One region of the Streptomyces sp. NPDC021356 genome, then DNA from elsewhere that is predicted to be linked to it. Evidence: riboswitches for the same ligand, from Rfam matches in the RefSeq annotation. Region 1 holds a riboswitch; each other region holds the start of a gene.

The links. A riboswitch is a leader RNA that binds a small molecule or an ion and turns the genes downstream of it on or off. The one in region 1 is predicted to bind cyclic di-AMP.
Region 2: it holds a riboswitch for cyclic di-AMP, as region 1 does, so the genes downstream of both, AB0G56_RS32870 (transglycosylase family protein) here and AB0G56_RS34140 (M23 family metallopeptidase) in region 1, are expected to answer to the same signal.
Region 3: it holds a riboswitch for cyclic di-AMP, as region 1 does, so the genes downstream of both, AB0G56_RS18240 (C40 family peptidase) here and AB0G56_RS34140 (M23 family metallopeptidase) in region 1, are expected to answer to the same signal.
Region 4: it holds a riboswitch for cyclic di-AMP, as region 1 does, so the genes downstream of both, AB0G56_RS40915 (transglycosylase SLT domain-containing protein) here and AB0G56_RS34140 (M23 family metallopeptidase) in region 1, are expected to answer to the same signal.

The regions. Positions count from the first base shown of each region.
Region 1 is NZ_JBFACU010000036.1:18,049-25,373, forward strand. It holds gene lhgO (L-2-hydroxyglutarate oxidase) at 1-491, shown strand, start outside; gene trmB (tRNA (guanosine(46)-N7)-methyltransferase TrmB) at 1,177-2,049, shown strand; gene AB0G56_RS34130 (PrsW family intramembrane metalloprotease) at 2,235-3,641, shown strand; gene AB0G56_RS34135 (aldo/keto reductase) at 3,690-4,634, opposite strand; gene AB0G56_RS34140 (M23 family metallopeptidase) at 4,724-5,836, opposite strand; cyclic di-AMP (ydaO/yuaA leader) riboswitch at 5,848-6,005, opposite strand; tRNA gene AB0G56_RS34145 (tRNA-Met) at 6,434-6,507, opposite strand; gene AB0G56_RS34150 (dihydrofolate reductase family protein) at 6,564-7,325, opposite strand, start outside.
Region 2 is NZ_JBFACU010000033.1:15,426-22,750, forward strand. It holds gene AB0G56_RS32855 (nucleoside triphosphate pyrophosphohydrolase) at 1-848, shown strand, start outside; gene AB0G56_RS32860 (cytochrome P450) at 956-2,242, shown strand; gene AB0G56_RS32865 (transglycosylase family protein) at 2,455-3,705, shown strand; cyclic di-AMP (ydaO/yuaA leader) riboswitch at 3,888-4,053, shown strand; gene AB0G56_RS32870 (transglycosylase family protein) at 4,058-4,789, shown strand; gene eno (phosphopyruvate hydratase) at 5,113-6,393, shown strand; gene AB0G56_RS32880 (septum formation initiator family protein) at 6,605-7,081, shown strand; gene AB0G56_RS32885 (DUF501 domain-containing protein) at 7,108-7,325, shown strand, end outside.
Region 3 is NZ_JBFACU010000012.1:98,310-105,634, forward strand. It holds gene AB0G56_RS18230 (helix-turn-helix transcriptional regulator) at 1-725, opposite strand, end outside; gene AB0G56_RS18235 (ATP-binding protein) at 946-1,404, shown strand; gene AB0G56_RS18240 (C40 family peptidase) at 1,500-1,973, opposite strand; cyclic di-AMP (ydaO/yuaA leader) riboswitch at 1,977-2,190, opposite strand; gene AB0G56_RS18245 (ANTAR domain-containing protein) at 2,606-2,965, shown strand; gene AB0G56_RS18250 (alpha/beta hydrolase) at 3,215-4,804, shown strand; gene AB0G56_RS18255 (lysophospholipid acyltransferase family protein) at 4,904-5,626, opposite strand; gene AB0G56_RS18260 (DedA family protein) at 5,921-6,547, shown strand; gene AB0G56_RS18265 (DUF6153 family protein) at 6,624-7,169, shown strand; gene AB0G56_RS18270 (DUF305 domain-containing protein) at 7,276-7,325, shown strand, end outside.
Region 4 is NZ_JBFACU010000069.1:6,567-13,891, reverse strand. It holds gene fahA (fumarylacetoacetase) at 1-211, opposite strand, end outside; gene AB0G56_RS40920 (HAD family hydrolase) at 710-1,516, shown strand; gene AB0G56_RS40915 (transglycosylase SLT domain-containing protein) at 1,527-2,021, opposite strand; cyclic di-AMP (ydaO/yuaA leader) riboswitch at 2,026-2,218, opposite strand; gene AB0G56_RS40910 (polyprenyl synthetase family protein) at 2,892-3,902, shown strand; gene AB0G56_RS40905 (DUF2092 domain-containing protein) at 4,202-5,446, shown strand; gene AB0G56_RS40900 (ABC transporter ATP-binding protein) at 5,480-6,481, shown strand; gene AB0G56_RS40895 (ABC transporter permease) at 6,468-7,325, shown strand, end outside.

The sequences.
Region 1 (7,325 bases):
GGCTGGTGTATCCGGTGCCGGACCCGGCGTTCCCGTTCCTCGGCGTGCACCTCACGCGGGGGATCGACGGCGGCGTGCACATCGGGCCCAACGCGGTGCCGGCGCTGGCCCGCGAGGGGTACGGCTGGGGGGTCGTACGGCCGCGTGAGCTGGCGGGCACGCTGAGCTGGCCCGGCTCGTGGCGGATCGCCCGGCGCCACTGGCGGTACGGGGCGGGGGAGCTGCGGCGGTCCGTGTCCAAGGCGGCGTTCACCGAGGCGGTGCGCAGGCTGCTGCCGTGCGTGGAGGAGAGCGACCTGGTGCCCGCCCCCGCGGGGGTGCGGGCACAGGCCGTCCTCCGGGACGGGACGCTGGTGGACGACTTCCTGATCCGGGAGGGGGCCCGGGCCGTGCACGTGCTGAACGCCCCGTCCCCCGCGGCGACGGCGTCGCTCCCGATCGGGCGGGAGGTGGCACGCAGGGCACTGGAGGCACTGGCGACCGCGGGATGAGCGTGCGAGCACCGACGGCCGCAGGTGAGACCCGCACGGGGCTGGTGAGACCCGCACGGGGCTGCGCGGAGGCCCGAGGGGCGCCCGAGCGCCCTGCGGTGGCGCCTGACGGGACCCGGGGATGCCTGGCGGAAGACCCGGGGCCTGACGGGACCTGGGGATGCCTGGCGGAAGACCCGGGGGCCGGACCGTCCCCGAGAGGACCGGGCGGCAGCCGAGCCACCCGAGAAGGCCGCCCGAGCAGCCCCGGTCCCCGGGAGGAGGCCCGGGCGGCAGCCGAGCGGCCCGAGAGGCCGTCCGAGCGGCCCGAGAGGCCGTCCGAGCGGAGACCCCGGGTGCCCCCAGCGCCCCGTGTGGTGCCCGCGGAGGTTCGAGAGGCCGTCCGAGGGGCCGTCCCAGCGGAGACCCCAGGTGCCCGCGCCCCGTGTGGTGCCCGCGGAGGTTCGAGAGGCCGTCCGAGGGGGCGCCCCAGCGGAGATCCCGAGCGCCCCCAGCCCCCCCCCGAACGGCACCCGCGTGGCACCCGCACGGAGGCGGCACGGAGGTTCGGGAGGGCCCCTCCCAGGCCCCGCGGCGGCATCGGTGGGGGAAGCCCGGGGACGTCTCCGGAGCCGCCCCGGGGCCCGCTCGACGCCACCCGGCCCACCCGGCCCACCCGGCCCGCCCAGCCCGCCCAGCCCGTAAAATGGACCGCACTGTGTCTGACTCGTTGAACACTCCCGCCGCCCCCACTCCCCCGCACGCTCCCGGTGTGTCCGTCCGGCACACACGGGCGAAGGGGGAGCCGCGGTTTCCCGACGGGCCGCAGGCCGATCCGGCCGGGTCGCACTTCGAGCGGCGGATCCGCAGCTTCCAGCCGCGGCGGAGCCGGGTGACCGCGGGGCAGGCGGACGCGCTGCAGCGGCTGTGGCCCCAGTGGGGGCTGGACATCGACGGCCGGCGGGTGCTCGACCTGGCCGAGCTGTTCGGCAACGCCCGTCCCGTCGTCCTGGAGATCGGGTTCGGCATGGGCGAGGCCACCGCGCAGATGGCCGCCGCGGACCCGGACACCAACATCCTCGCCGTCGACGTGCACACCCCCGGCCAGGGCAACCTGCTGAGCCTCGCCGACCGGGGCGGCCTCACCAACGTCCGGGTCGCCAACGGCGACGCGATCATCCTGCTGCGCGAGATGCTCACCCCCGACTCCCTCGACGGGCTGCGCGTCTACTTCCCCGACCCGTGGCCCAAGAAGCGGCACCACAAGCGGCGGCTGATCCAGCCGGAGTTCCTGACGCTGGCCGCCACCCGGCTCAGGCCCGGCGCGGTCGTGCACTGCGCGACGGACTGGGAGCCGTACGCCGAACAGATGCTGGACGTCCTGACCGCCCACCCCGCCTTCGAGAACACGCGGCCCGACGGCGGTTACGCGCCCCGCCCCGCCTTCCGCCCGCTGACCCGCTTCGAGGGCCAGGGCCTGGACAAGGGCCACCCCGTGAACGACCTGCTCTTCCGGCGCGTACCGCACGGCGACGAGCACCCTGCCGAACGCCCCGCCCGGCACTCCGGTCTCGACTGACGCACCACCGCACCACCGCACCACCGCGTCCCGGCCCCGGCCCCGGGACGCGACCGCCAATCCCGAACGCCAGTACCCACCGCCGGCCCGGTCCTCGGTCCCGGCCGCTGGTCCCGGCCGCCGGTCCCTGCCGACGCGACGCGGCACCATCGCGATCGTCCCCTTCCCTCGTTAGGGTCAATGACGTGGCCACCTGTCCCCCGTACCCGACGTATCCCAGCGGTCCTCCGCCCATAGCCGACGGCCGGCCGCGGCACGCGCACTGGTGGCACAGGCGGTGGGTGCGCTACGGCGCCCTCGCCGCGCTGCTCGCGCTGTCCGGGCTCGTCATCCTGGCCCTGGTCCGCCGGCAGACCGGCACGGAAGGGTTCCTGGTCGGTCTCGGCCTGGCCGTGCTGCCGGTCCCGCTGCTGACGGCCGCCTTCCGCTGGCTGGACCGGGTCGACCCCGGCCCCTGGCGGAACATGGTCTTCGCCTTCGCCTGGGGCGCCTGCGCGGCGGCGCTGATCGCGATCGTCGCCAACAGCTTCGCGACCAAGTGGATCGCGACCGCGACCGCCGACCCGGTGGGCGCGGACACCCTCGGCGCGACCGTCATAGCGCCGGTCGTGGAGGAGTCCGCGAAGGCCGCCGCCGTCCTGCTGATCTTCCTCTTCCGCAGACGCGACTTCACCGGCATCGTCGACGGTGTGGTCATCGCCGGGGTCACCGCGACCGGCTTCGCCTTCACCGAGAACATCCTCTACCTCGGCACCGCCTTCGGCACCGACCAGATGACCGGCGGCCAGGGCATCGCCTCCGTCACGGCGGCGACCTTCTTCGTGCGCGTGATCATGTCGCCGTTCGCGCACCCGCTCTTCACGGTCTGCACCGGCCTCGGCTTCGGCCTGGCCGCGCTCGCGGGAGAACGCCGGCGCCGGCGGCGCCTGCTGCTGCCCCCGGCCGGGCTGCTGCTCGCGATGGGCATGCACGCGTTCTGGAACGGCTCGTCGACCTTCGGCCGGTTCGGGTTCTTCGCGGTCTACGGCGGCTTCATGGTGCCCGCCTTCGGGCTGCTGACGTGGCTGGTCGTCTGGACCCGGCAGCGGGAGCTGCGCACCATCCGCGAGGAACTGCCCGCGTACGCCGCCGCCGGGTGGCTCACCCCCGCCGAACCGTTCGCCCTCGGGTCGATGCGGGCGCGCCGGCTGGCCCGCGAGTACGCCGGCCGGCACCTCGGCAAGCCCGCGGCGCGGACCGTCGCGCAGTACGAGGCCTACGCGACCTCGCTGGCGTTCCTGCGCCGCCGGGGGCGCCTCGGGCGGGCCGGCGCCGACTTCGGCGTGCGCGAGCGGGAACTGCTGCACGAGCTGTGGCGCAGGCGCGAGGTGGCCCAGCCCGCCCTGGACCACGCGGCACGGATGACCGCACCGCCGGTACGCGTCTTCGCGGCGCCCTGGCCGGCGTACGGCCTGTACGGCTACGGGCACGGGCACGGGCACGGACAGCCTCACGGCCGCCCGCCGCTTCCGTACGGGCAGGGTCCGTACGGGCAGCAGGGCCCGTATGCGCAGCCTTCGTACGGGCAGAGTCCGTACGGGAGTCATCGGTAAGCCGCGGGCCGTGAGACCGCGCAGCCAGGGGGCCGTGGGCCGCGAGGCTCAGGCAGATGCCTGGGTGAGCCGCGCGACCTCTTCGTCCGTGAGGTCCAGCTCCGCCACCGCCAGCAGGGCGGGGAGCTGTTCCACCGTCCGGGCCGAGGCGATCGGGGCGACCACCGTCGGCTGGGCCGCCAGCCAGGCCAGGGCCACCGTGGCCACCTCGGCGCCACGGGCGCGGGCGACCTCGTCGAGCGCGGTGAGGACCTTCTGGCCGCGCTCGGTCGCCAGGTGCTTGGCGGCGCCCCCGGCGCGCGGGCTGTCGACCGTCGCGCCCGGCCGGTACTTGCCGGTCAGGAAGCCGGAGGCCAGCGCGTAGTACGGCACGGCGGCGAGGCCTGCCCGCTCGGCGAGGTCCCGCAGGCCGCCCTCGTAGGTGTCACGGGAGACGAGGTTGTAGTGCGGCTGGAGCGCCACGTACCGCGCGAGTCCCTCGCGCTCGGAGAACTCCAGCGACGCGGCCAGGCGCTCGGCGGAGATGTTGGAGGCGGCGATGTGCCGGACCTTGCCCGCCTTCACCAGTTCGTCGAGCGCGCCGATGATCTCCTCGACGGGCACCTCCGGCCGGTCGAAGTGCGTGTAGTAGAGGTCGATGTGATCGGTGCCCAGACGCTGGAGGGAGGCGTCGGCCGCGGCCCTGATGTTGGCCGCGGACAGGCCCTGGAAGTCGGGGTGCTGGCTGACCTTGGTGGCGATGACGACGTCGGAGCGGTTGCCGCGCTCCTTGACCCACTTGCCGATGGTCGTCTCGGACTCGCCGCCGTGGTTGCCCTCCACCCACGCCGAGTAGGAGTCGGCGGTGTCGATGAAGTTGCCGCCGGCGGCCGTGTAGGCGTCCAGGACCGCGAACGACCGCGCCTGGTCGGCGGTCCAGCCGAAGACGTTGCCGCCGAGGGCGAGGGGGAAGACCTCGAGGTCGGACGGGCCCAGCTTGCGCAGAGAAGTCATGTCTCACATCAACGACCAAGGCGGAGCGCTCCATTCCGCGCCCCGCCGGTGGCCGGCGCAAAGCTTGCGCAAACCACCCGGTCGGAGCGTCAGGGAGCGAGGCCCTTGCCCTGGAGCCACGCCATCGGGTCGATGCCGGCGGCCTGGCCGTCGGGGTGGACCTCCAGGTGCAGGTGGGGACCTGTGACGTTGCCGGTGGCGCCCACCCGGCCGATGACCTCGCCGGTGCTCACCTTCTGGCCGGCCGTGACGTTGATCGACGACTGGTGGCAGAACCACAGCTCGGTGCCGTCGTCCAGGGTGAGGACCGTGCGGTACCCGTAGGCGCCGGCCCAGCCCGCCTCGGTGACGGTGCCGCTGTGGACGGCCTTGATCAGGGTGCCGGTGGGCGCGGCGAAGTCGAGGCCGGTGTGGTGCCCGGAGGACCACATGGAGCCGGCCTGGCCGAAGGTCGAGGTGAGGGTGTACGAGGAGGTCGGCAGCGTGTACTGCTTGGCGAGGGTGGCCAGCCGCGCCGCCTCGGCCTTCTTCCGGGCCTCCTCCTCCGCCTTCTTCTTCGCGGCGGCGGCCTTGACCTCGGCCTCCTCCTTCGCCTGGGCGGCGGCCTGCTCGGCCTGCCGGGCGGCCTTCGCGGCAGCCGCCGCCTCGGTGGCCGCCCTGGTCTTCGCCTCGGCCTGGTTCTGCTGCTGCTCGGCCTGGGCCATGATGCGGTTGCGCAGCGCCTCGCCCGCGTCGGAGGCGCGCTGCGCCGTCGTCCCGGTGGCTTCCGTCGCGTCGGTCGCGTCAGCCGCGTCGGTCGCGCCGGCCCGGGCCGCCGTGACGTCGCTGAGCGCGGTCGCGGAGCCCTCGGGGCCGTCGTGGCCGGAGCCGTCGAAGAGGGCGCCCACGGCGGGCAGGCCGTGCAGGTCGGGGAGATCGGGCAGGGCGATCGAGACCGGCGGCTTGCCGGTGTTGGCGCTGGCCATGCCACCCGCGCCGACGGCCGCTATGACGCCCACGCCGAGCACGGTGGAGCTGCGGGCGAGCCCGCCGCCGCGCGGCTTGGCGACCCGGTGCCGGCCACGGACGGGACGGAGGGACTCCTCGGTGGGGTTCCACTCCTCCCAGGGGCCCTCGTCGGGGCGCCGGCCGCCGTAGGCGAAGGACTCGGTGCGCTCGCTCGGCACGGACGGGGCTTCTGAGGCAGGCCGGTTGGACGCCACGCGGGCGTGCTCCTTTCCTTCCGTCTCGCCTACCGGGTTAGCTGACGGGTTCGGAGCGGGAAGGTCTCCTACGCGCGTCAACCAGCCGTGTGCGTACGGCGGATGGCGCCCGATTCACCCCAAGTTGGTGGTTCCCCGGTTCCCTCGCGGGATTCGGCGCGCGCGCACGGAGCCGCCTCGGGTGACGGCTGGGACGACCGCGCTGCGTTATCGAACGTTAATAGACTCGGGGCTCCGATTCCAAGCCGCCCGGCTTGATCATTAAACCTTTTTGGCCAGGATCTACGTCTCACAGGTGATGAAACCGGGGCAAGTTGACTGGATTTCAGGCCACTCAAGGGCCCTGTCGAGCCCGGACACCTGCAGACGTTCTACTGATGGTGTGTCAGTTGTTATGCGGACGGGGACCGCTCGCTCACGACACGTGACGATGACTCGCGTCGATACCCGGGCCGGTACCCGGGGCGGTAGCCGGGTCGATACCCGGGCCGGTAGCCGGGGCGATGTCTCGGACCGACAACCCGGGCCGATGACCCGGCGGCCGGAGAAAACACTCAGGGCCGGAATTCTCATCGAATTCCGGCCCTGAGCCTTCAGTAGCGGGGACAGGATTTGAACCTGCGACCTCTGGGTTATGAGCCCAGCGAGCTACCGAGCTGCTCCACCCCGCGTCGGTGAAACCAGTGTACGCCATCCTGGGGGTGGAATGCACACGCGTGCACACGCGTCACAGCAGGTGGCGGTTGGGCGCCTTGGCCCGGCCCTCGAACTCCGGCAGGACGACGACGTCCGTGCCCTCGCGCGCCAGGACCCCGGTGCCGTCGGCCGCCTTGACGAACGTGTCCGGCTCCCGCCAGGCCGTGACCACCCGGCGTACCCCCGCGTCCAGAATCAGCCGGGCGCACGGTCGCGGCCGGGAGGCGCGTCGGGCGCACGGTTCCAGGCTGCTGTACACCGTCGCCCCCGGCAGACGCGGGTCCGCCGGGTCGATCTTCGCAAGCGCGGCCTCCTCCGCGTGCACCACCGGATCGCCGGCCTCGCGCGAGTGGCCGCGCGCCAGCTCGGTGCCGTCGGCGGCCACCACCACCGCGCCCACGCTGAACGCCGTCCGCGACGGCGGGCACTCCCCGGCCAGCTCGCACGCGATCCGCAGCCAGTGCCGGTCGGCGGGGGCGGCGTCGCCTCCGGCGCCGGGTTCCGTGGGCTCGTAACGCATGAGGACGACGTCCCCGAGGGCCCGCGTCTCCACCAGCCGCAGCCGCCCCCTCTGGTACGCGCCCGGCCCGAACAGCCGCGGTGCCCGCGGGTCTCCCACCAGCAGCGGCGCAAGCACGAGCTGCAGCTCGTCGGCGAGGTGCAGCTGGAGCAGCTGGGTGTGCACCGTGCCGCCGCCCTCGACCATCAGCCGGCGGACCCCGCGCACGTCGTGCAGGTGTGCCAGCAGCCGCCGCCAGTCGAGTTCGCCGCCCAGCGACACGACGGAGACGGT
Region 2 (7,325 bases), on a different contig from region 1:
TCACCGTGGCCCAGGCCTCGCCCAGCGCCGAGGAACTGGTCGGCGCCTGCGCCGGCGGTCGTACGGTCGTGGTCGTGGCGACGGGTGAGGGCGAGCCCGCACTCACCGACGGCCTCGCCCGGCTCGCCGGCTCCGGCCGCGTCGACATGCCGGAACTGGAACTGCTCCCCGCCTCCTACGACCTGCCCGGCGCACGCCTGCTCGACCTGGTGCAGGTCATGGACCGCATCCGCGCCGAATGCCCGTGGTCGTCCCGGCAGACCCACCAGGGCCTGGCGAAGTACGGCATCGAGGAGGCGTACGAACTGGTCGAGGCGATCGAGGACGGCGACCGGGAAGCACTGCGCGAGGAGCTGGGGGACGTCCTGCTCCAGGTCGTCTTCCACTCCCGGATCGCCGAGGACGACTCCGAGGCCCCGTTCTCCGTCGACGACGTCGCCGCCGGCATCGTCGCCAAGCTGATCCACCGCCATCCGCACGTCTTCGGCGAGGAGAGCGCCGCGACACCGGAGGAGGTCAAGGAGCACTGGCGGCGCACCAAGGCCGAGGAGAAGCAGCGCGCGTCCGTCACGGACGGCGTACCCCTCCACCAGCCCGGCCTCGCCCTCGCGGCGAAACTCGCGTCCCGGGCGCGCACGGCGGGGCTGGACGTACCGCTGCCCCAGGGCGAGGGCATCGGCTACGAACTGCTGGCCCTGGCCGCCCGCGCCGAGGCGGAGGGCCCCGACCCGGAAACAGCCCTGCGAGCGGCGGCCCGCGCCTACAGAGACGCGATCAAGCAGAAGGAGATGGCGAAGCAGAAGGGGACGGGGAAGGTGATGGAGGAGGAGAAGGAAGAGGAGGCCTGAAGCGCCCCCGAAGGGGCGCGGGGAACCGCGCGGCCGGCTCCCCCCACGGCCCGCACCCGACAACGCCACCTCTGCGCCCTTGCACCCCCGGCGACTACTGTCGCCCCATGCACGACCAGCCGGACACCCCCTCCTCCGCCACTACCCCGCCCCCTCTCTTCACCTGGGAATTCGCGAGCGACCCCTACCCCGCGTACGCCTGGCTGCGCGAGCACGCCCCCGTGCACCGGACCCGGCTGCCCAGCGGAGTGGAGGCCTGGCTGGTCACCCGGTACGCCGACGCCCGGCAGGCCCTGGCCGACTCCCGGTTGTCCAAGAACCCCGCCCACCACGACGAGCCCGCGCACGCCAAGGGCAAGACGGGCATCCCGGGCGAGCGCAAGGCCGAGCTGATGACGCATCTGCTCAACATCGACCCGCCGGACCACACCCGGCTGCGCCGCCTGGTCAGCAAGGCGTTCACGCCCCGCAGGGTCGCCGAGTTCGCGCCGCGCGTGCAGGAGCTGGCCGACGGTCTCATCGCCTCCTTCGCGGCGCGCGGCACCGCCGACCTCATCCACGAGTTCGCCTTCCCGCTGCCCATCTACGCCATCTGCGACCTGCTCGGCGTCCCGCGCGAGGACCAGGACGACTTCCGGGACTGGGCGGGCATGATGATCCGGCACGGCAAGGGGCCCCGGGGCGGGGTGGCCCGTTCGGTGAAGAAGATGCGCGGCTACCTGGCCGAGCTGATCCACCGCAAGCGCGAGGCCCTGCCCGCCGAGGCCACCCCGGGCGAGGACCTCATCTCCGGCCTCATCCGCGCCTCCGACCACGGCGAGCACCTCACGGAGAACGAGGCCGCCGCGATGGCCTTCATCCTCCTGTTCGCCGGTTTCGAGACGACCGTCAACCTCATCGGCAACGGCACGTACGCCCTGCTCACCCACCCCGGCCAGCGGGAGCGGCTGCAGACGTCCCTGGCCGGCGGCGACAGCGGCCTCCTGGAGACCGGCGTGGAGGAGCTGCTGCGCTTCGACGGGCCGGTGGAACTGGCCACCTGGCGGTTCGCCACCCGGCCGCTCACCCTGGGCGGGCAGGACGTCGCCGCGGGCGATCCGGTGCTGGTGGTCCTCGCCGCCGCCGACCGCGACCCGGAGCGGTTCGCCCACCCCGACACCCTGGACCTCGGCCGCCGCGACAACCAGCACCTGGGCTACGGCCACGGCATCCACTACTGCCTGGGCGCCCCGCTCGCCCGCCTGGAGGGCCAGACCGCGCTGGCCACCCTCCTCACCCGGCTGCCCGACCTGCAACTCGACGCGGACCCTGCCGACTTGCGCTGGCGCGGCGGGCTCATCATGCGCGGACTGCGGACCCTGCCTGTCCGTTTCACCCCGGCACCGCCCGCCTGACAGTGGCCGGAAAAAGATCCCCGTGGGGCTCTACACCCCGTGTCGGCAGCAGTAAAGATGACACACGCTCAACTATGTGATGTTCACGTGATCTGCGCGGCATTAACTTGTGACAAGTGATCGTCACCCGATACTTTCACCCATCAGCGTGACGCCGGGGCGTCCCCGCCCCGCCGCCGCGCGGTCACTGCTGTCGCGCGAAAGGTCTCCGCATGCTCTCCGGGAACGGTCGTCACCGTCGCCCCCGTCAGGCTCCGGCCCTCATCGTCGCCGCCGGAGTGACCGGATCGGCCATCGCCATCCCGCTGGTCGCCGCCAGTGGCGCGAGCGCGGCCGACGGCACCACGTGGGACAAGGTGGCCCAGTGCGAGACCGGCGGCTCCTGGAGCGCCGACAACGGCAACGGCTACTCCGGCGGCCTGCTGCTGACCCAGGACGACTGGGAGAAGTACGGCGGCCTCTCCTACGCGTCGAGCGCCGACCAGGCCAGCCGCTCCCAGCAGATAGCCGTGGCCGAGAAGATCCTCGCCGACCGCGGGCCCGGCGCCTGGCACACCTGCGGTCTGCTCACCGGGCTCACCAAGAGCTCCGGTGCGGCCGATGTCGACACGGGCGTGGGCGGCGACTCGTCGTCCTCGAACTCGAAGTCCGGCTCGAACGGCTCCACCGGGTCTTCCGGTTCGTCGCACTCCACCGGATCGACCGGATCGACCGGGACATCCGGCACGTCGGGCTCGTCCGGCTCCTCCGACGACACCGGCCGAACCGGCGACTCCGACGGCTCGGGCGGTTCCGGCAGCTCCGGCGTGAACGACCCCGGGCTGTCCGACGATACGCAGAGCGGTACGGACGACTCGTCCGGTTCGTCCGACTCCTCGGCGAACCCCCGCGGGACCGCCGGCTCGTCGCACGGGACCGGTGCCCCGGGCGACTCCACCACGAAGCCTTCCCCTTCGGACTCTTCAGACTCTTCGGGCTCCTCGGATTCTTCGGACCCTTCATCTCCGAATCAGGGCAACTGGTCCAAGTCCGACACGTCCCACGCTGACGGGACGCCCGAGGGCACCCCCTCGGCGGGTGCCGGTGACACCGTCGGTCACGACAACTCCGGTTCCGCTGACGACTACAGGCAGACCGCCGGCTCCTCGGCCCTAGTCGACACCGGTGCGCTCGGCGGCGGCCGGCATCGCGGCGGCAGCGCCGACGAAGGGGCCACGGAGGGCCGTACGGGCGCGACGGGCGGCCGGCACGCCTCCCGTGACGGAGGCGCCGCGCACACCGCCTCCGCCGCCTCCTACACCGTCCGCACCGGTGACTCCCTCACGTCCATCGCCGACTCCCTTGACCTCCACGGCGGATGGCACGCCCTCTACGACGCGAACAAGGGCGCCGTCGGCGCCGACCCCGACCACATCGTCGCCGGTCAGAGCCTGGATGTCCCCACCGAAAACGCCCAAAAATAAGGCGAGTTCAGGTCACACTTCGCGCCGAATGTCCCATTCGATGAAAGTGTGGGATGAGTCTCAGAAGCCCTGATCGTCTTTGAAATCCGGCGGATCACCTGTCTACGGTCATGACCGCTCGCCACCGCGAGCCCCGGCTGCCGCAACGCCGAATCCTGCCAGCGGCCGTACGGGAACAGTCGTCGCTTCGAGCGCCGTAGGCAGGAGCGGGGGACCCAAGGTAAGTGCCGCGCCGGGAAGTCGACCGGAGCGGCTGGGGGTGAAGCCGTGCCTCCCCAAAGGCACGGCCGGGCAACTCAACCGGCCCGAACCCGACAGCTCACCTCGCAGGCGTCGGTGAGGGGATCCTTCCATGCTGTTTTCCGGCAAGGGCAAGCATCGTCGTCCGTCCAAGGCCACCCGCGCCATCGCACTCGCCGGTGTCACCGGCGTCGCCGTCGCCGGCCCGCTGATGGCGGCCGGCAACGCCTCCGCCGCCACCTCCTCCGAGTGGGACGCGGTCGCCCAGTGCGAGTCCGGCGGCAACTGGTCCATCAACACCGGCAACGGCTTCTACGGCGGCCTGCAGTTCACCAACTCCACCTGGGCCGCGTACGGCGGCACCGCCTACGCCTCGCGCGCCGACCTGGCGAGCAAGTCGCAGCAGATCTCCGTCGCCGAGAAGGTGCTCGCGGGCCAGGGCAAGGGTGCCTGGCCGGTCTGCGGCAAGGGCCTGTCCGGCGCCTCCTCCAGCGGCGGCAGCAGCTCCTCGTCGTCCTCCTCTTCCTCCTCTTCCTCTTCGTCGTCCTCGTCGAGCAGCAGCTCCAGCAGCTCCAAGAGCAGCACCTCGACCCGTTCGACCGAGCAGCGTGCCGCCGACCGTTCCGAGACGCGTCCGGCCCCGAAGAAGACCGTCACCACCCCGACCGGCAAGAAGGTCAAGAAGGGCGACGGCGAGTACAAGGTGGCCGCCGGTGACACCCTCAGCTCCATCGCCGCCGAGCACGGCGTGCAGGGCGGCTGGGAGAAGCTGTTCCACCTGAACAAGGACATCGTCGACGACGCCGACCTCATCTACCCGGGCCAGCAGCTGCACCTGAAGTGACAGCGGCCCGCTAGCAGGACCCCAGGCCCTCCCCAGGCGCGGCCCCCATCATGGAGGCCGCGTGGGGTCCCCCCCGTCCCCACGGGCTCCCCGCCCCGGTGCGTGTTCCCCCGTACGCACCGGGGCGGGGCTTTTTCACTTTCCGTTCGTGTCCTCGTCCCCACGCCCTTTGTTCCGTGCTGGAACAATGTGTACCGTCACCCTGTCCACGGGACGGTCGGTCGGCCGGTCGGCGGCCCGGGACGGTTAGGCTCTAGTCGCAAGGCACCGCCGCAAGGCAGCCGCCCCGCACTTTCAGCGTCACATCCACGAAGGAGATGCTCGTGCCGTCCATCGACGTCGTCGTAGCCCGGGAAATCCTGGACTCCCGAGGCAACCCCACGGTCGAGGTCGAGGTCGGCCTCGACGACGGCAGCACGGGTCGTGCCGCCGTCCCCTCCGGCGCATCCACCGGCGCCTTCGAGGCCATCGAGCTGCGCGACGGTGACCCGAACCGCTACCAGGGCAAGGGCGTCGAGAAGGCCGTCCTCGCCGTGATCGAGCAGATCGGCCCGGAGCTGGTCGGCTACGACGCCACCGAGCAGCGCCTGATCGACCAGGCCATGTTCGACCTGGACGCCACCGACAACAAGGGCTCGCTCGGCGCCAACGCCATCCTCGGCGTCTCGCTCGCCGTCGCCCACGCCGCCTCCGAGGCCTCCGACCTCCCGCTCTTCCGCTACCTGGGCGGCCCCAACGCGCACCTGCTTCCGGTGCCGATGATGAACATCCTGAACGGCGGCTCGCACGCCGACTCCAACGTGGACATCCAGGAGTTCATGATCGCCCCGATCGGCGCGGAGTCCTTCTCCGAGGCCCTGCGCTGGGGCGCCGAGGTCTACCACACCCTCAAGAAGGTCCTGAAGAACAAGGGTCTGGCCACCGGCCTCGGCGACGAGGGCGGCTTCGCCCCGAACCTCGGCTCCAACCGCGAGGCCCTCGACCTCATCCTCGAGGCCGTCAAGGAAGCCGGTTACGCCCCGGGCGAGCAGATCGCCCTGGCCCTCGACGTCGCCGCCTCCGAGTTCTACAAGGACGGCAAGTACCTCTTCGAGGGCAAGGAGCGCTCCGCCGCCGAGATGACGGAGTACTACGAGGAGCTGGTCGCGGCCTACCCGCTGGTCTCCATCGAGGACCCGCTGTTCGAGGACGACTGGGACGGCTGGAAGGTCCTCACCGACCGCCTCGGCGAGAAGGTCCAGATCGTCGGTGACGACCTGTTCGTCACCAACCCCGAGCGCCTGGCCCGCGGCATCGAGGAGGGCACCGCCAACGCCCTGCTGGTGAAGGTGAACCAGATCGGTTCGCTGACCGAGACCCTGGACGCCGTCGAGCTGGCCCAGCGCAACGGCTTCAAGTGCATGATGTCCCACCGCTCCGGCGAGACCGAGGACGTCACCATCGCCGACCTCGCCGTCGCCACCAACTGCGGCCAGATCAAGACCGGCGCCCCGGCCCGCTCCGAGCGCGTCGCCAAGTACAACCAGCTGCTGCGCATCGAGGAGATCCTCGACGACGCCGCGGTGTACGCCGGCCGCAGCGCCTTCCCGCGCTTCAAGGGCTGAGCCGCACCACGCCTGAAGGGCTGAGCCGCACCACGCCTGAAGGGCTGAGCCGCACCACGCCTGAAGGGCTGAGCCGCGCCACGGCCGGGCCGAGCCGCAAAGGGTGAGGCTTCGCCAGTCGTCCGTACGTCCCCGCACCCGGTCCCGTACCGTGTCCGGGGACGTACGCGCGTGTGCGGCACGTACGAGGTGACCAACGGGAGGCGCGACGATGGCCGTGAAGGACCGGGACCGGTTCTCCACCGCGACCAGGCTCAGGGTGCTCGGCGAGCAGACCGCGGCCCGTGTCTACCGCTCGCAGTCCCGGCGGCAGGCCCGCCGCTCCCGGCTCACCGGGCGCGCCGCGCTGCTCGCGCTCGTCGTGTGCTCGCTGGTGGTCGCCCTCGCGTACCCGATGCGCCAGTACGTCGCCCAGCGCGCCGACATCGCCGACCTCAGGCGGCAGAAGGCGCAGGCCCAGCAGCGGGTCGAGCAGTTGCGCGACCTGAAGGCGCGCTGGCGGGACGACGCCTACGCCGAGCAGCAGATCCGGCAGCGGCTGCACTACGTGCTCCCCGGGGAGACCGGCTACACCATGGTCGAGCCGGGGCCGGTCAAGCGGTCCCGCGCCGAACAGGGGGCGGCCCGCCGCCCCTGGTACACCAACGTCTGGTACGGGGTCGACAAGGCCGACGCCGCCCACCAGTGAACCGACAGAGAGATTTCCCCACAGGCATGGACACGCCCCCGCCGCCCACCCCGCGCACCGAACCCACCGACGCGGACGTCGAGGCCTTCAAGCAGCAGCTCGGACGGCCGCCGCGCGGGCTGCGCGCGATCGCGCACCGCTGCCCGTGCGGGCAGCCGGACGTCGTGGAGACGGCCCCGCGGCTGCCCGACGGCACACCCTTCCCGACGCTGTACTACCTGACGTGCCCGCGGGCCGCGTCGGC
Region 3 (7,325 bases), on a different contig from region 1:
TGGTCAAGAACGACCACATCCAGATCAGAAGTGTTCGAAAATGAGAAGATGACGAAAGGGCCGGTCACGCCGATGTGCGCCCCGGCGGCGAACGGCAGGACCTGCAAGGACACTTGGGGCAGCCGCGCCGCCTCGGTCAGCCGCTCCAGCTGCCGGGCCATGATCTCGGGGCCGCCGACCTCCCGGCGCAGCACCGCCTCGTCCAGCACCGCGTTCAGCGTGAGCGGCCGGTCGGACCGCAGCACGGCCTGACGGGCCAGCCGCACCTCCACCAGCGCGTCCAGCCGGTCGTCGTCGAGTCCGTCCACGGCGGCCCGCGTCACCGCACGGGCGTACTCCGGTGTCTGGAGCAGCCCGGGGACGACCGAGGTCTCCAGCGTGCGCATCGCGCTCGCCTGTGACTCCAGACTGATGAAGTCCCGGTACGTCGGGGGCAGTACGCCGCGATAGGCGTGCCACCAGTGGTGCCGGCCGTCGCCGTCGTCGGAGCCCGCCAGCACCAGCAGCAGTTCCCGCAGCTGGGAGTCGCGGACCGCGTAGGCGTCCAGCAGTAACCGCACATCGGCCGGTTTCACCCCACTGGCGCCGGTCTCGATCCGGCTCACCTTCGACTGGTGCCAGCCCACGAGCCGGGCCGCCTCGCCGCTGGTGAGACCCGCGCCGGTGCGCAGGCTGCGCAGTTCGGCTCCGAGCTTGCGGCGGCGCACCGCGGGACCGTGCTGCATGGGACCGGCTCCTCACTACTTTCCCGGAAGGGTGTCAAATACGGTCTCCCGTCGCAGAGTTCACCGCTTCGAGGGACAGATATATGCACATCTCGGTGGATCGCCATCCGGGACCGGCCCGGTGGTGGCAATCTGGCGGCGAACCACCAGTCCGGGACCGTACTCGAAACCATCCGCTCCGTGTCCAACCGCGGTCCCGCGGGAAAGGGACGACGTCGCCATGGCAGACCACCTGGAAGCATCCGTCACTCTGCCGAGCGATCCCGCCTCGGTGGCGGTCGCCCGAAGCTACGCGGTCGGCACGCTGGCGGAGTGGGGCCTGCCGTCGGAGACGGACACCGCGGACACCGTGCGGCTCATCGTCTCGGAACTCGCCACCAACGCCGTACAGCACACCCTCGGCCAGTCGCCCACCTTCAGGGTGGACCTCGTCCTCGACCGCGACGAACAACTGCGCATCGGGGTCACCGACAGCCACCCGCGGTTCCCCAGACGACTGCCGGCCGCTGTCCAGCAGGACAACGGCCGGGGCATGGTGATCATCCGGTGCCTCACCGCGGAGTGCGGCGGCAGGGTGACCGTGCGGCCCACCCGTGAGGGCGGCAAGACGGTCAGCGTGGACCTCCCGTGGCCGGTGCGCCCCCAACCGGTCACGGCGGCGGGACGGCAGGAGCCCTAGGCGTACGGCCCTGTCGGCGGCTTCGTCGGTGTCCCCGACCGCCGCCCGGGGGCGGTGGCGACGCCCGCCGGGACCGCCGCCGCTTCCCGGGCGGGTCAGCTGACCCGGCCGTACCAGACGCTCCTGGTCCAGATCTTCTCCAGCTTCACCACGTCCCCGGTCTTCGGGGCGTGCCAGATCCTGCCCGAGCCGGCGTAGATGCCGACGTGGTAGACGTACGAGCCGGAGTGGAAGAACACCAGGTCTCCGGCCCGGCGGCTCCTGGAGGAGATGTGCCGCGACTTGTTGTATTGCTGCGCGGCCGTGCGGGGCAGCTTCTTGCCCGCCCTCTTGAAGGAGTACAGCGTCAGACCGGAGCAGTCGAACCTGCGCGGGCCCGTTGCGCCCCACTGGTAAGGGGAGCCCTTCTTGGACGCCGCGATCTGCAGCGCCTTCGTCGCCATGGTCGCGGCCGAGGCGTCGGAGGCGACGCCGGGCACCACGATCGAGCCGCCGACGGCGGCGAGGGTCAGGGCCGAGGCCGTGCCGGCCCGGGCCATGAGCGACGGGACACGATTGAGCGCAGTCATGCGCAACCCTTCGTCAGCCGCCTGTGAAGGATGACCTGTCGGATTCGGGCTGGCGAAGTAGCCCGGCCGCCCGCAAGCGGCTTCACCCCAAGGGCTGCTCGGCCCGGTCATGGTGTGACCGTGCCGGCGACCCGTCGTGCTCGGGTCCTCCACTCCTGCCGATCCACTTCCGTCGACCGGTCATCCGGGCGGCGGCAGGACTCGGCGTCCGCCCGGACCGCCCCGCCGTTGTGGCGGGGGCTTGTCGTCAGACAGGGATCTTCACCTATGGATGTCAGAAAATCCCAACGGAACGGGTCCTTTGTGCTGTTACTCACCACTCGCCCGTTCGGGTGGACGGTCGTGCGCTCGAACAACTGTCCGTGCACCCCGCAAGCCCGGGACCAGCAGCGGAAGATGTCGTTCCGCCATCCGGGAACGCGCGCCGTGCAACCCGAACGGCCCTGGAAAAAGAACGTTTGCCTACGCCGAAAGGAGGTACACCATTTGGGCCGTTTCGGCCCTCGTCCGCCGCAGGTGCCGGGGCCCTGCGGCGGACGGGTCCCGCGCCGCCCGCCTCCGGTCGTGCGCGCGGCCCTCATGCAGCAAGCTGGAGGCGGAACTCCGGCCGTTCGACGACCCAGGGGATCTCCATGGCGTTCTTCGCGATGTCCAGGCGGCACCCGCTCCAGCCGCTGTCCGTCACGGACCTGGTGGCGGAGCACGAGCGGCTGCACGAGGAGATCGACCAGTTGCAGCGCGCCCTGACGTCGCACGCCGTCATCGACCAGGCCATCGGGGCGCTGGTGGCCGTCGGGCGCGTCCCGCCGGACGGTGCCTGGCGGGTCCTGCGCGAGGTCTCGCAGCGCACCAACACGAAGGTGCGCACGGTCGCCGAGCACATCCTGAAGTTCGCCCAGGGCGGTGCGCTCTCGGACACCGAGCTGGAGGAGCTGAGGCGGGCGCTCGACCGCCAGGCCGCACGCGGGTCCGCGCGCCGCTGCGCGCCCTGAACAGCCCCGAGCCCTCCCGGCGCGCCGCTCCCTCCCCGCGCCCCGCCCGCGCGCACAGCGCCCCGCCCTGCCCGCGCGCACGGCGCCCGCAGGGCGCGCGCCGAACCGGCTCCGCTGAGCGGAACACCGTACGCCGGTTATCGGATTGGCAAAGAAGGTCAACAACCCCTGTTCTCAGACACCTCACAGCCGGAAGGATCCGCCGTACTCGATTCGCAACGATGTACGGGGAGGTCCCACTTGAGGGTCATGAGACCGAAGAACCGGGCTGTCGCGCTCGGTTCGGCCGGCGCGCTGGTGACGGCGACCCTGATAGCCGGCGCCGTGGCGGCCCCCGCGGCCAGCGCGGACAGCCGCCACGGCCAGGATCGTGAGGCCCGCGGCGCGGCGATCGCCGCGGACCGCGCCGCCAGGACCGGCATCGACTGGCAGGACTGCCCCGCCGACTGGGGGCTGGCCAAGCCCATCCAGTGCGGCTACGTCTCGGTGCCGCTCGACTACGCGCACCCGTACGGCAAGCAGATCAAGCTCGCCGTCGACCGCATCGGCAACACCGGCACCAAGGGTGAGCGCCAGGGCGCCCTCGTCTACAACCCGGGCGGACCGGGTGGCTCCGGCCTGCGGTTCCCGGCCCGGGTCACCGCCAAGAACCCCGTCTGGGCCAATGTGGCCAAGGCCTACGACTTCGTCGGCTTCGACCCGCGCGGTGTCGGCCACTCCACGCCCATCTCCTGCGCGGACCCGCAGGAGTACGTGAAGGCGCCCAAGGCGGACCCGGTGCCCGACTCCGAGGCCGACAAGCGCGCCCAGCGCAAGCTGGCCCGCGAGTACGCCGACGGCTGCTACGACCGCACCGGCCGCGCGATGCTCGAGCAGATGACGACGCCGAACACCGCCCGCGACCTGGACGTCATCCGCGCCGCGCTCGGCGAGAAGAAGATCAACTACCTGGGTGTCTCCTACGGCACCTACCTCGGGGCCGTCTACGGCACGTTGTTCCCGGGCCACGTGCGCCGGATGCTCGTCGACAGCGTCGTCAACCCGGCCCAGGAGAACATCTGGTACGAGGCCAACCTCAACCAGGACATCGCCTTCGAGGGCCGCTGGAAGGACTGGCAGGACTGGGTCGCCAAGAACGACGCCAGCTTCCACCTGGGCACCAACCGCGCCGCCGTCCAGGCCAAGTGGCTCCAGCTGCGCGCCACCGCGAAGCAGCACCCGATCGGCGGAGTGGTCGGCCCGGCCGAGCTGCTCGGCTTCTTCCAGACCGCCCCGTACTACGACTCCTCCTGGGTGCCGGTGGCGACGGCGTTCAGCAAGTACTTCGCCGGTGACGCCCAGCCGCTGATCAACGCCGCCGCCCCCGACATGAGCGACATCGCGGGCAACATCGCCACGGAGAACAGCAACGCGGTCTACACCGCCGTCGAGTGCGCCGACGCCAAGTGGCCCACCAGCTGGCACAAGTGGGACCGGGACAACACCCGGCTCAACGCCCAGTACCCGTTCCTGACCTGGTCCAACGCATGGATGAACCTGCCGTGCGCCACCTGGCCGGTCAAGCAGCGGACCCCGCTGGACGTCAAGACCGGCAAGGGTCTGCCGCCGGTCCTGATCGTGCAGTCCACACGCGACGCCGCCACCCCGTACCCGGGCGCCGTCGAGCTGCACAAGCGCTTCAAGGGCTCCCGGCTGATCACCGAGAAGGACGCGGGCTCCCACGGCGTGACCGGTCTGGTCAACCCGTGCATCAACGCGCGGGTGGACGCCTACCTGCTCACCGGCGAGGTGGACCGGGCGGACGTGACCTGCGGTCCGCACGCGACGCCGAAGCCGTAACACCGGGCACCGCGCGCGAAGGGGCGGCCGGATCTCCCGGCCGTCCCTTCGGTACGTCCGCCACACCGCCGGCCTGGCCCCCGGCCGCCGGTGAGCGGGTCAGCGGGGCCGCGGGAACCTGCGTTCCCTGCCGCTCTCGGCGACGGCGGCCTGCTCGGCCTTGGCCACGGCCGCGTACTGATCGACGTACTCCTGCCCGGACAGGGACAGGACGGCGTACATGATCTCGTCGGTGACGGCGCGCAGGATCGCCTTCTCGTCCTCCATCCCGGCGTAGCGGGAGAAGTCCAGGGGGCGGCCGAAACGGATGACCACGGGGTGGATCCTCGGGACGACCCGGCCCGGGGGCTGCGCCTCGAACGTGCCGATCATCGCGCAGGGGATCACCGGCACCCCGGCCTTGAGCGCCAGCACCGCGACACCGACCTTGCCCTTGTAGAGGCGGCCGTCGTGCGACCGGGTGCCTTCCGGATAGATACCGAGGAGTTCGCCCCTGCCGAGCACCCCGAGGCCCTCACGGACGGCGGCGCGGCCGGCCTCCTTGCCGGACCGGTCGACCGGGATCTGCCCGGCGCTGCGGAAGAACGCGGCGGTGAGCCGGCCCTTGAGGCCGGGGCCGGTGAAGTACTCGGCCTTCGCCAGGAAGGTGATGCGCCGCTTGAGGATCGCGGGCATCAGGAAATGGTCCGAGAAGGACAGGTGGTTGCCCGCCACGATGGCCGGACCCGTCTCCGGCACGTGCTCCAGCCCCTCGATGCGCGGCCGGAAGAACAGCCTCAGCAGGGGACCCAGCAGGACGTACTTGAGCAGGTGGTAGAACACGGCTCGCCCCTCACTCACAGGCCCGCGCGCGTCCGCGGCCGTCCATGACCGCGTCCGGCGGGACGCATCCCGGCCCTCCGACTTTACTGACGCACGGTCAGCCGGGTGCCCCACACGGACGGACCGATCGCCGTGGAGTTCGCGGGCAGTCGGGTGAGGAGCGGATCGCGGCACTGCTCGGCATGCCGGGCGGGCCCCTGGCGGACGCCTGTCCGCTCACCGGAGGGCGCACGGCGGCTCCTGCGGCGCGGTGCCTGCCGGGTGCCGCCTGCCCGGCGTCGTACCGTGGAGGGCATGGCTCCTCCGCTTCCCGGTCCGCTGGAGCACCTGGCACCGCTGCTCAGCCATTACGGCTACCTGGCCGTCGGTGGCGTCGTCCTCGTGGAGGACTTCGGCATCCCCGCACCCGGCGAGACGATCCTGATCGCGGCCGGCGTCTACGCCGGAGCGGGCGAGCTGAACGTCGTGGCGGTGGCCCTGATCGCGTTCGCCGCCGCCGTCATCGGTGACAACATCGGCTACCTGATCGGCCATTTCGGAGGACGTGCCTTCGTCCACCGCTGGGGCAGGTACATCTTCCTGACGCCGAAGAGGTTCGAGGCGGCCGAGCGGTTCTTCACCCGGCACGGCGGCAAGATCGTCACGGTGGCCCGCTTCATCGAGGGGCTGCGCCAGGCCAACGGCATCATCGCGGGCACCACGGGGATGCACTGGCTGCGCTTCCTCGCGTTCAACGCCCTCGGCGCGGCCCTGTGGGTGGGGCTGTGGGTCTCCCTCTCCTACTTCGCGGGCACGCACATCAACGCCGTGTACGACACCGTCAAAAGGTACGAGGTGTACGTGCTGGTGGCGGTCGGTGTCCTCGTCGTCGCGCTGATCGTCCGGCACCTGCTGCGGCGCCGGCGGCACCAGGAGGACTGAGCGCCTGGGGCGCCTCGGCCCCCCGCGGGACGGGGGGCGCCTCCTCGGGCGGCCGGCCCCTCCGTACGATGGGCCCATGACATCCGGCGCCCGCACCCGCTCCCCGCAGCGCCGTGCCCGGCGGATGCTGCTCGTCCTGGCCGTGCTGGCCGGGGTGCTGGCCATGCACGGACTGGCGCCCGGTGGGATGTCCGCACCGGGACACCACGGGGCGATGACTCCCCAGAGCGCGATGACTTCCCAGAGCGCGATGGGCCACCGGGGCGCGAGGGGCGATCAGGGCGCGACGGCAGTGCCCGCGCGGTCGGCGTCCGCGCCCGCTCACTCCCTGTCCGTGCGGTCCATGCCGTCCGTGGGGCCGGTGCGGTCCGTGCCCGTGCACCGCGCCGGGGACGCCTGCCGGCACCTGTCCGACCCGGGCCCGGGCGGTACGGCCGCGCAGCACGCGGACGGGACCTGCGCGGCGGCCGGCACCTCCACGGGGTACACGCCGCCCGCCCCGCTGTCCGCGCCGGCTCCCGCCGCCGTACCGCCGGCGGCGCTCCGCGCCGGTCCGGCCGCCCGTGCCGTCGACGGCCGGGCCCCGCCCGACCTGTCCGAATTGCAGCTCCTGCGGATCTAGAGGCACCCGCACGGCATCCCGCTGAGGGCTGGCGTGCTCCGGTCCCGCACACGATCCGCCGTTCCCGCGCGCCCGCGCGCGGGCGTTCCGAGGAGCTGTATTTCCGATGGCAGTTCGCCGTACCCGTCTTCGCCCCGCCGCCGTCCGCCCCATCCC
Region 4 (7,325 bases), on a different contig from region 1:
GGCCCGCGGCGAGCAGCGGGTTCAGGGTGGGCCGCGCCAGCAGGGCGGCGTAGGGGGAGCCGAGCGCCAGTGCCGCCGCGCCCGCGTCGAGGACGTGGTCGCCGAGCCGGACGCCGACGGTCCGTTCCTGCGATCCGGCGCGGGAGAAGACACCGTAGGGAAGGTTGTGTGGACCGAAGGGGTCGCCCTCGGGGACCTCGAAGGGGGGCATCGGGTTCTGCCTCTCTTTCGTGTGCCGTGCGTTCCGTGGGGCGCAGGCGGCGGCCGGGCCACACGGTCATGTGGTCGCGCCACACGTTACGGAAGAGGTGCCGTCTTGGGCAGGGGACAAAGAGTCCGCAATGTCTGGATTGGGCTTGCCGGGGCGGTCAATTGCGCCTCAGTGCCCTTGGAGACGGACGGGGCGGGCGGGGCGAACGGGGTGGGTCCGTCCCGCAGGAGGACGAACTGTGCGCGGAGCACGGCACCCCGAGCCCGACGGCCACCTTCCCGCAGTCGTACGACGGCACCGTGGCGTTCGCCGAGAAGGCGCGCTCCCGTTGGCGGCCACCCGGCCACCCGGCCGTCACCCGCCACCGACCCGGCCTCACCACCCGGCACCGACCCGGCCCCACCACCCGGCACCGCCGCCGCATGGGCGCGGCCCACCGGACACGACGCCCCGTTCCCGTGCGTCACCCGCGTGGCGGATGATCCGTATTCTCTGATCATGCCCGTTCGCCTCGCCCCCGCCCTCATCGCCACGGACCTGGACGGAACGCTGCTGCGCGGCGACGACACCCTGTCCGAGCGTTCCCTCGCCGCGCTCGCGCGGGTGGCGGCGGCGGGCGCCCGGCACCTCGTCGTGACCGGCCGGCCGGCACCGAGGGTGCGGTCGCTGCTCAAGGACCTGGGGTGCACGGGGCTCGCGGTCTGCGGCCAGGGCGCGCAGCTCTACGACGCCGGGGCGGACCGCCTGCTGTGGTCGGTGACGCTGGACCGGGAGACGGCCGAGACGGCGCTCGGCAAGATCGAGGCCGAGGTGGGCGAGGTGTACGCGGCGGTCGACCAGGACGGGGTGGACGGGCGCACGCTCATCGAGCCCGGGTACCGCATGCCGCACCCGACCCTGCCCGCCCAGCGGGTGGGGCGGCGCGACGACCTGTGGCGCGCGCCCATCAGCAAGGTGCTGCTCCGCCATCCCGGCCTGTCCGACGACGAACTCGCGGAGGCGGCCCGCGGTGTGGTCGGTTCCCTCGCCACGGTCACCATGTCGGGCCCGGGGACCGTGGAACTGCAGCCCCGCGGCATCACCAAGGCGACCGGTCTCGCGCTGGCCGCCGGGCGTCTGGGGCTGGGGCCCGAGGACACCCTCGCCTTCGGGGACATGCCGAACGACATCCCCATGTTCCGGTGGGCCGCCCGCGGGGTGGCGATGGCCGACGCCCACCCGGAGCTGAAGGCGGTCGCCGACGAGGTCACCACGTCGAACGAGGACGACGGCGTGGCCGTCGTCCTCGAGCGACTGTTCACCTGACTCGGTCGGCTCAGTACGCGCTGTAGACGTTGTCGATGGAGCCGTAGCGCGCGGCTGCGTAGTTGCAGGCGGCCGTGATGTTGGAGACCGGGTTGTAGATGTCGAACGACGTGCCGGCCACGTGGTAGGCGTTGAAGGTCGGCTGGATGACCTGGAGCAGGCCCTTGGACGGGATGCCCGCGGCGGCGTTGGAGTCCCAGTTGTTGATGGCCATCGGGTTGCCGGACGACTCGCGCATCACGTTGCGGTAGATGCCGTTGTACGTGCCGGGGATGCCCTTCTGGCCCATGATCGCGAGCGACTCGCGGATCCAGCCGTCCAGGGTGTTCGGGTAGGCGACGCTGCTCGCCGCCGTGGCGGTGGTCGTGGCCGTCGTGGTGGTGGCCGCGGAGGCGCTGGCGGCGCCGATCAGGGGCAGGGCGAGGACGGCGGCACCCGTGCCGGAGACGGCGAGGGTGCGGACGAGGCGAGCGGTGCGGGAACGGCGGTGACCGTTTGCGTGCATGGCGGATTCCTCTCCGTCGCCTGCGAGGTGAGCTGTCGGGTTCGGGCGGGGAGGTGCCCGGCCGCGCCCCGGAGGGCGCGGCTTCACCCCGAGCCGTTCCGGCGCGGCGTACGACGTGGGACGACGTACGCCGCTCCGGCCCGGCGACTTACCTGGGTCCCCCGCTCCTGCCATGAGTGGTTCGGTCGATGGATATCGGGCGGTGGCAGGATTCGGCGGTCCGCCCGACTGGCCGGGAACGTATGCGAGAGCACATGTCCCGAACAAGTACCTGATTCATACATCGCCCTAGTTGACCTTGTTCTGGGGTGTTTCGGGTGCTTGATCCTTTGCATTCGCCAAGGGTCAACTGGCTTGCGGAGGAAGGGGAGTGGGGGGTGTCCGGGGGGTGATGGGTCGGCGGTGCGAGCGTGACTCAACTCACGGAATAATCCACTGAGGAGCATTTACGGCCAAGAGGAATTGAAATACCAATAGGGGTAAATCGGACTCGCGGTGGTGAGGGTGAAGCGGAGGGGAGGGGGAATCGGGAACGAGGGTGTGGTGCGGGACGTGATGCGAAGGGTGGAAGGGTGACGGTCGTCACGCTTGGTGAGGCCGTGGCCCTGTTCGTACGTATGTATAGGCGGGGGCGGGTTCCGGGGAAGGGTGAGAGCAGGGAGGGGGCCGGGTAGGGAGGAGGGAGTCGATAAATATCTGTTCATATGTGGTGATCGAAAACATATCGGTCGTGATCCGATACCACCTGGCCTGTATCGGTGGGCGCTATCGGTGATCGAAACGTGACCGGATACGCTGACTTGAGTGATGGCAGCGACCTATCGACAAACCGTGTAACGCCAGCAGACACCAGCAGACAGGAGACCCCTCGTGACCGTCGTCGGGCCGTTCGGGCTGAGCGTGCGGGACCAGGCTCTCGAAGCCGATGTCCAGGCCGGGTTGGCGGCTGTCGAGGAAGGGCTGCTCGAAGCCACCAAGAGCGAGGTCCCGTTCATCACGGAGGCCGCTCAGCACCTCGTCAAGGCCGGCGGGAAGCGGTTCCGTCCGCTGCTCGTGATGCTCGCGGCCCAGTTCGGTGACCCGTACGCGCCGGGGGTCGTGCCGTCGGCCGTCGTCGTGGAGCTGACCCACCTGGCCACGCTCTACCACGACGACGTCATGGACGAGGCCGCCGTGCGGCGCGGAGTGGCCAGTGCGAACACTCGCTGGGGCAACTCGGTGGCGGTGCTCACCGGCGACTTCCTCTTCGCCCGGGCCTCGCAGATCCTCGCCGACCTCGGCCCGGAGGCCGTCCGGGTGCAGGCCCTGGCGTTCGAACGGCTGGTCACCGGGCAGATCCTGGAGACGGCGGGCCCGCAGGACGGCAGGGACCCCGTCGAGCACTACCTGGACGTACTGGGCGGCAAGACGGGATCCCTGGTGGCCGTGTCGTGCCGGTTCGGCGCGATGATGTCCGGGGCCGACGAGACCGTCGTTGACGTGCTCACGCAGTACGGGGAGCGGCTCGGCGTCGCCTTCCAGCTGGCGGACGACGTCCTGGACATCGCTTCCGACTCCCACGAGTCCGGCAAGACACCCGGCACCGACCTGCGCGAGGGCGTCGCGACCCTCCCGGTGCTGCGGCTGCGCGAGCGCGCGGCGCGGCTGGGGCTGGCCGAGGACATCGCCCTGTGTGAACTGCTCGACTCCGACCTGAGCGACGACGCGCGGCACGCCGAGGCGCTGGCGGCGCTGCGCGCGCATCCGGCTCTGGAACAGGCGCGCCGCGACACCGTCCGGTACGCGGAGGAGGCGCGGGCCGCACTGGCGCCGCTGCGCGAGTGCGACGCGAAGGCGGGGCTGCTCCAGCTGTGCGACGCGGTCGTGCACCGGGCCGGCTAGCCGGGCCCGGACCTCCAGGGGCCACCGGCTACCGGCCACCACCGGCCCGGCCCCGCTCACCTGGGCCGGAGGGCGGCGTCTCCACCCCGACCCCTACGGGGTGGTGGAGACTCCGCCCTTGTGTGTCATACCGCAGAGGTACACGGAGTTGGCTCCGGGGTCTGACGCTTTCGCGCGGCCGATTTGGTCAGATGGAAGCACGGACCACACCACTCCTCACCGATTCGGGTGAGAATGGCGGCTTGGGGTGGGAGAAGTGCACACGGGCAGCCGCCGCCGACGACGGAGGTAAGGCACACATGGCACCGTACGAATCCGACGACAGCAGGGACGCCGCGGAGGCCGACGGCAGGCACTCGGTGCGCCGCAAGGCCGCGCGCTACGTCGTCCCGGTCGCGGTGGTGGGGGTGGCGGCGGCGACCATCGGGCTCGTCCCGGCACTCGCCGACTCCGGCGACCCTCACCTGCCGAAGATCACCGCACAGCAACTGATCGAGAAGATCGCCAAGTCGGACGTCGAGCGACTGTCCGGCACGGTCAGGATCACCACCGACCTCGGCCTGCCGAACCTCGGCGGCCTGGAGAGCAGCCTCGCCTCCGGCGCCGTCAAGGGCGGCGGCGACGGATCGTCCGCCGATCCCACCTCCAAGCTGACCGGGCTGATCTCCGGCACGCACACGCTGCGCGTCGCCGCCGACGGACCGGACCGGCAGAAGCTCTCGCTGATCGAGAACGCCGCCGAGTACAACCTCATCCACAACGGCAAGGACATCTGGGGCTACGACAGCAAGTCCAACGAGGTCTACCACGGCACCGCCGCCCAGGACGGCGCCAAGGGGAAGGACCGGAAGGTCCCCGCCACGCCCAAGGACTTCGCCGACGAGGCCCTGAAGTCGGTCGACGACACCACCTCGGTCACCGTCGACGGCACCGCACAGGTCGCCGGGCGGGACGCCTACAAGCTGGTCATAGAGCCCAAGCACGCCTCCGGCACCACCGTCGGGGCGATCAGTATCGCGGTGGACTCCAAGACCGGGATGCCGCTGAAGTTCACGCTGACCCCGGCGAGCGGCGGCGCCGCCGTGGTCGACGCGGGCTTCACCCAGGTCAGCTTCGCCGCGCCGGCCGCCTCCACGTTCGACTTCACCCCGCCCAAGGGCGCGAAGATCACCGAGGAGAAGGACGACAAGGCGGGCGAGCACGGGCTCAAGCCCGGCGCCCCGCACCAGGACTTCACCCCGCCCAAGGACTTCTCGCAGGACAAGGGCCTGGGCAAGGACGGCGTGAAGGTCATCGGCAAGGGCTGGAACTCCATCGCCGCCTTCGACACCGGCGGCAAGGGCGGCCTCCCGACGAGCCACTCCGGCAGCGGTGACCTGAGCGGCTTCCTGGGCTCGCTCGGCGACCACGTGAGCGGCAAGTTCGGCAAGGGCACGGTCTTCTCCACCCGCCTGGTCAACGCTCTGATGACGGACGACGGCAAGGTCTACGTCGGAGCCGTCACCAAGGACGCCCTGGTGAAGGCGGCGAACACCGGGCGGTGAGCACGCCGGAGACTCGACGGAGCGGGGGAGCCGATGGACGACGCGGACGGCGGGCGCGCCCGTGAGAGCGGCGGCGGGCGAGGCCGTGACGGCAGTGACGGTGACGGCAGTGTCATCCGCACCCGCGCCCTCACCAAGCGCTACCGCGGCGGCCAGCTCGCCGTCGACGGTCTCGACCTGACCGTTCCGGCGGGCAGCGTCTTCGGCTTCCTCGGTCCGAACGGCTCCGGCAAGACCACCACCATCCGGATGCTGATGGGGCTCATCGAGCCCACGTCCGGCACCGCGCGGGTCCTGGGGCAGCCCATGCCCCGGTCCGCGCGCACCGTGCTCCCGCACGTCGGCGCGCTGATCGAAGGACCCGCCCTGTACGGCTTCCTCTCCGGCCGGGACAACCTGCTGCGCTACGACGCGGCCGACCCGACCGCCGACCCGCGCACCCGGCGCGCCCGGACCGCCGCCGCGCTGGACCGGGTCGGCCTGACGGCGGCCGCAGGCAAGAAGGCCAGGACCTACTCCCTGGGGATGAAGCAGCGCCTCGGGCTCGCCGCCGCACTGCTCCGGCCCCGCAGACTGCTCGTCCTGGACGAGCCGACCAACGGACTCGACCCGCAGGGCATGCGGGAGATCCGCTTTCTCGTGAGGGAGCTGGCCTCCGACGGCACGACGGTCTTCCTCTCCTCCCACCTCCTCGACGAGATCGAGCAGGTGTGCACGCACGCGGCGGTGATGACCCAGGGCCGGCTCGTCACGCAGGGCGCGGTGGCCGACCTGGCCGCCGGGGCGCGCGGCCGGCTGGTGGTCACCACGCCCGACGGGGCGGAGGCGGCCCGGGTGCTCAAGGAACGGGGCATCGGCGACGTGGTCGTCACGGAGGACCGGGTGACCGGCGAGCCACCGGCCGGCGATCTGGCCGAGGTGAACGCGGCGCTGGTGGCGGCAGGTGTCCGTGTCCGCGGTTTCGGAGTCGAACGCGCCTCGCTGGAGGACGCGTTCGTGGCACTCACCGGGGAGGGATTCGATGTCGCGGACTGAGGCGGCGGGCCTGACCGAGCCACCGGTGCGCGGGGCGGTCGGAGCGCACCCGCACCCCCTGTGGACCCTCGGCCTGCTGCGCAACGAGCTGACGGCCACCTTCCGGCGTCGGCGCACGCTCGCCCTGCTGGGCGTGCTGGCCGCCGTGCCCGTCCTCGTCGGGGTGGCCGTGCGGATCGAGACGCGCAACGGCTCCTCGGCCGGGGGAGGCGGCGGTGGAGGACCCGCCTTCATCGCGCAGATCACCAACAACGGACTGTTCCTGGTCTTCACCGCACTGGCCGCGACCCTGCCGTTCTTCCTGCCGCTGGCGGTGGGCGTGATCGCGGGCGACGCGATCGCCGGCGAAGCCGGGGCCGGCACCCTGCGCTACCTGCTGGTCGCCCCCGCGGGCCGCACCCGACTGCTGCTCACCAAGTACGCCACGACCATCGCCTTCTGTCTGGTCGCCACCCTAGTGGTCGCCCTCTCGGCCCTCGCTGTGGGCGCGCTGCTCTTCCCGCTCGGCGACCTGACGACGATCTCCGGCACCCGGATCACCTTCACGGATGGGCTGGGCCGCGCCCTGCTGATCGCCGTCGTCGTCGCCGTCTCCCTGACCGGCATCGCCGCGCTCGGCCTGTTCGTCTCGACGCTGACCGACAGCGGCATCGCCGCCATGGCGACGACCGTGGGCCTGCTGATCACCGTTCAGATCGTCGACCAGATACCTCAGCTGCACGCGGTCCAGCCGTACCTCTTCCCGCACTACTGGCTCTCCTTCGCCGACCTCATGCGCGAACCGGTCTACTGGGACGGGCTGGTCAAGAACCTGGAGCTGCAGGCGCTGTACGTGGGGGTGTTC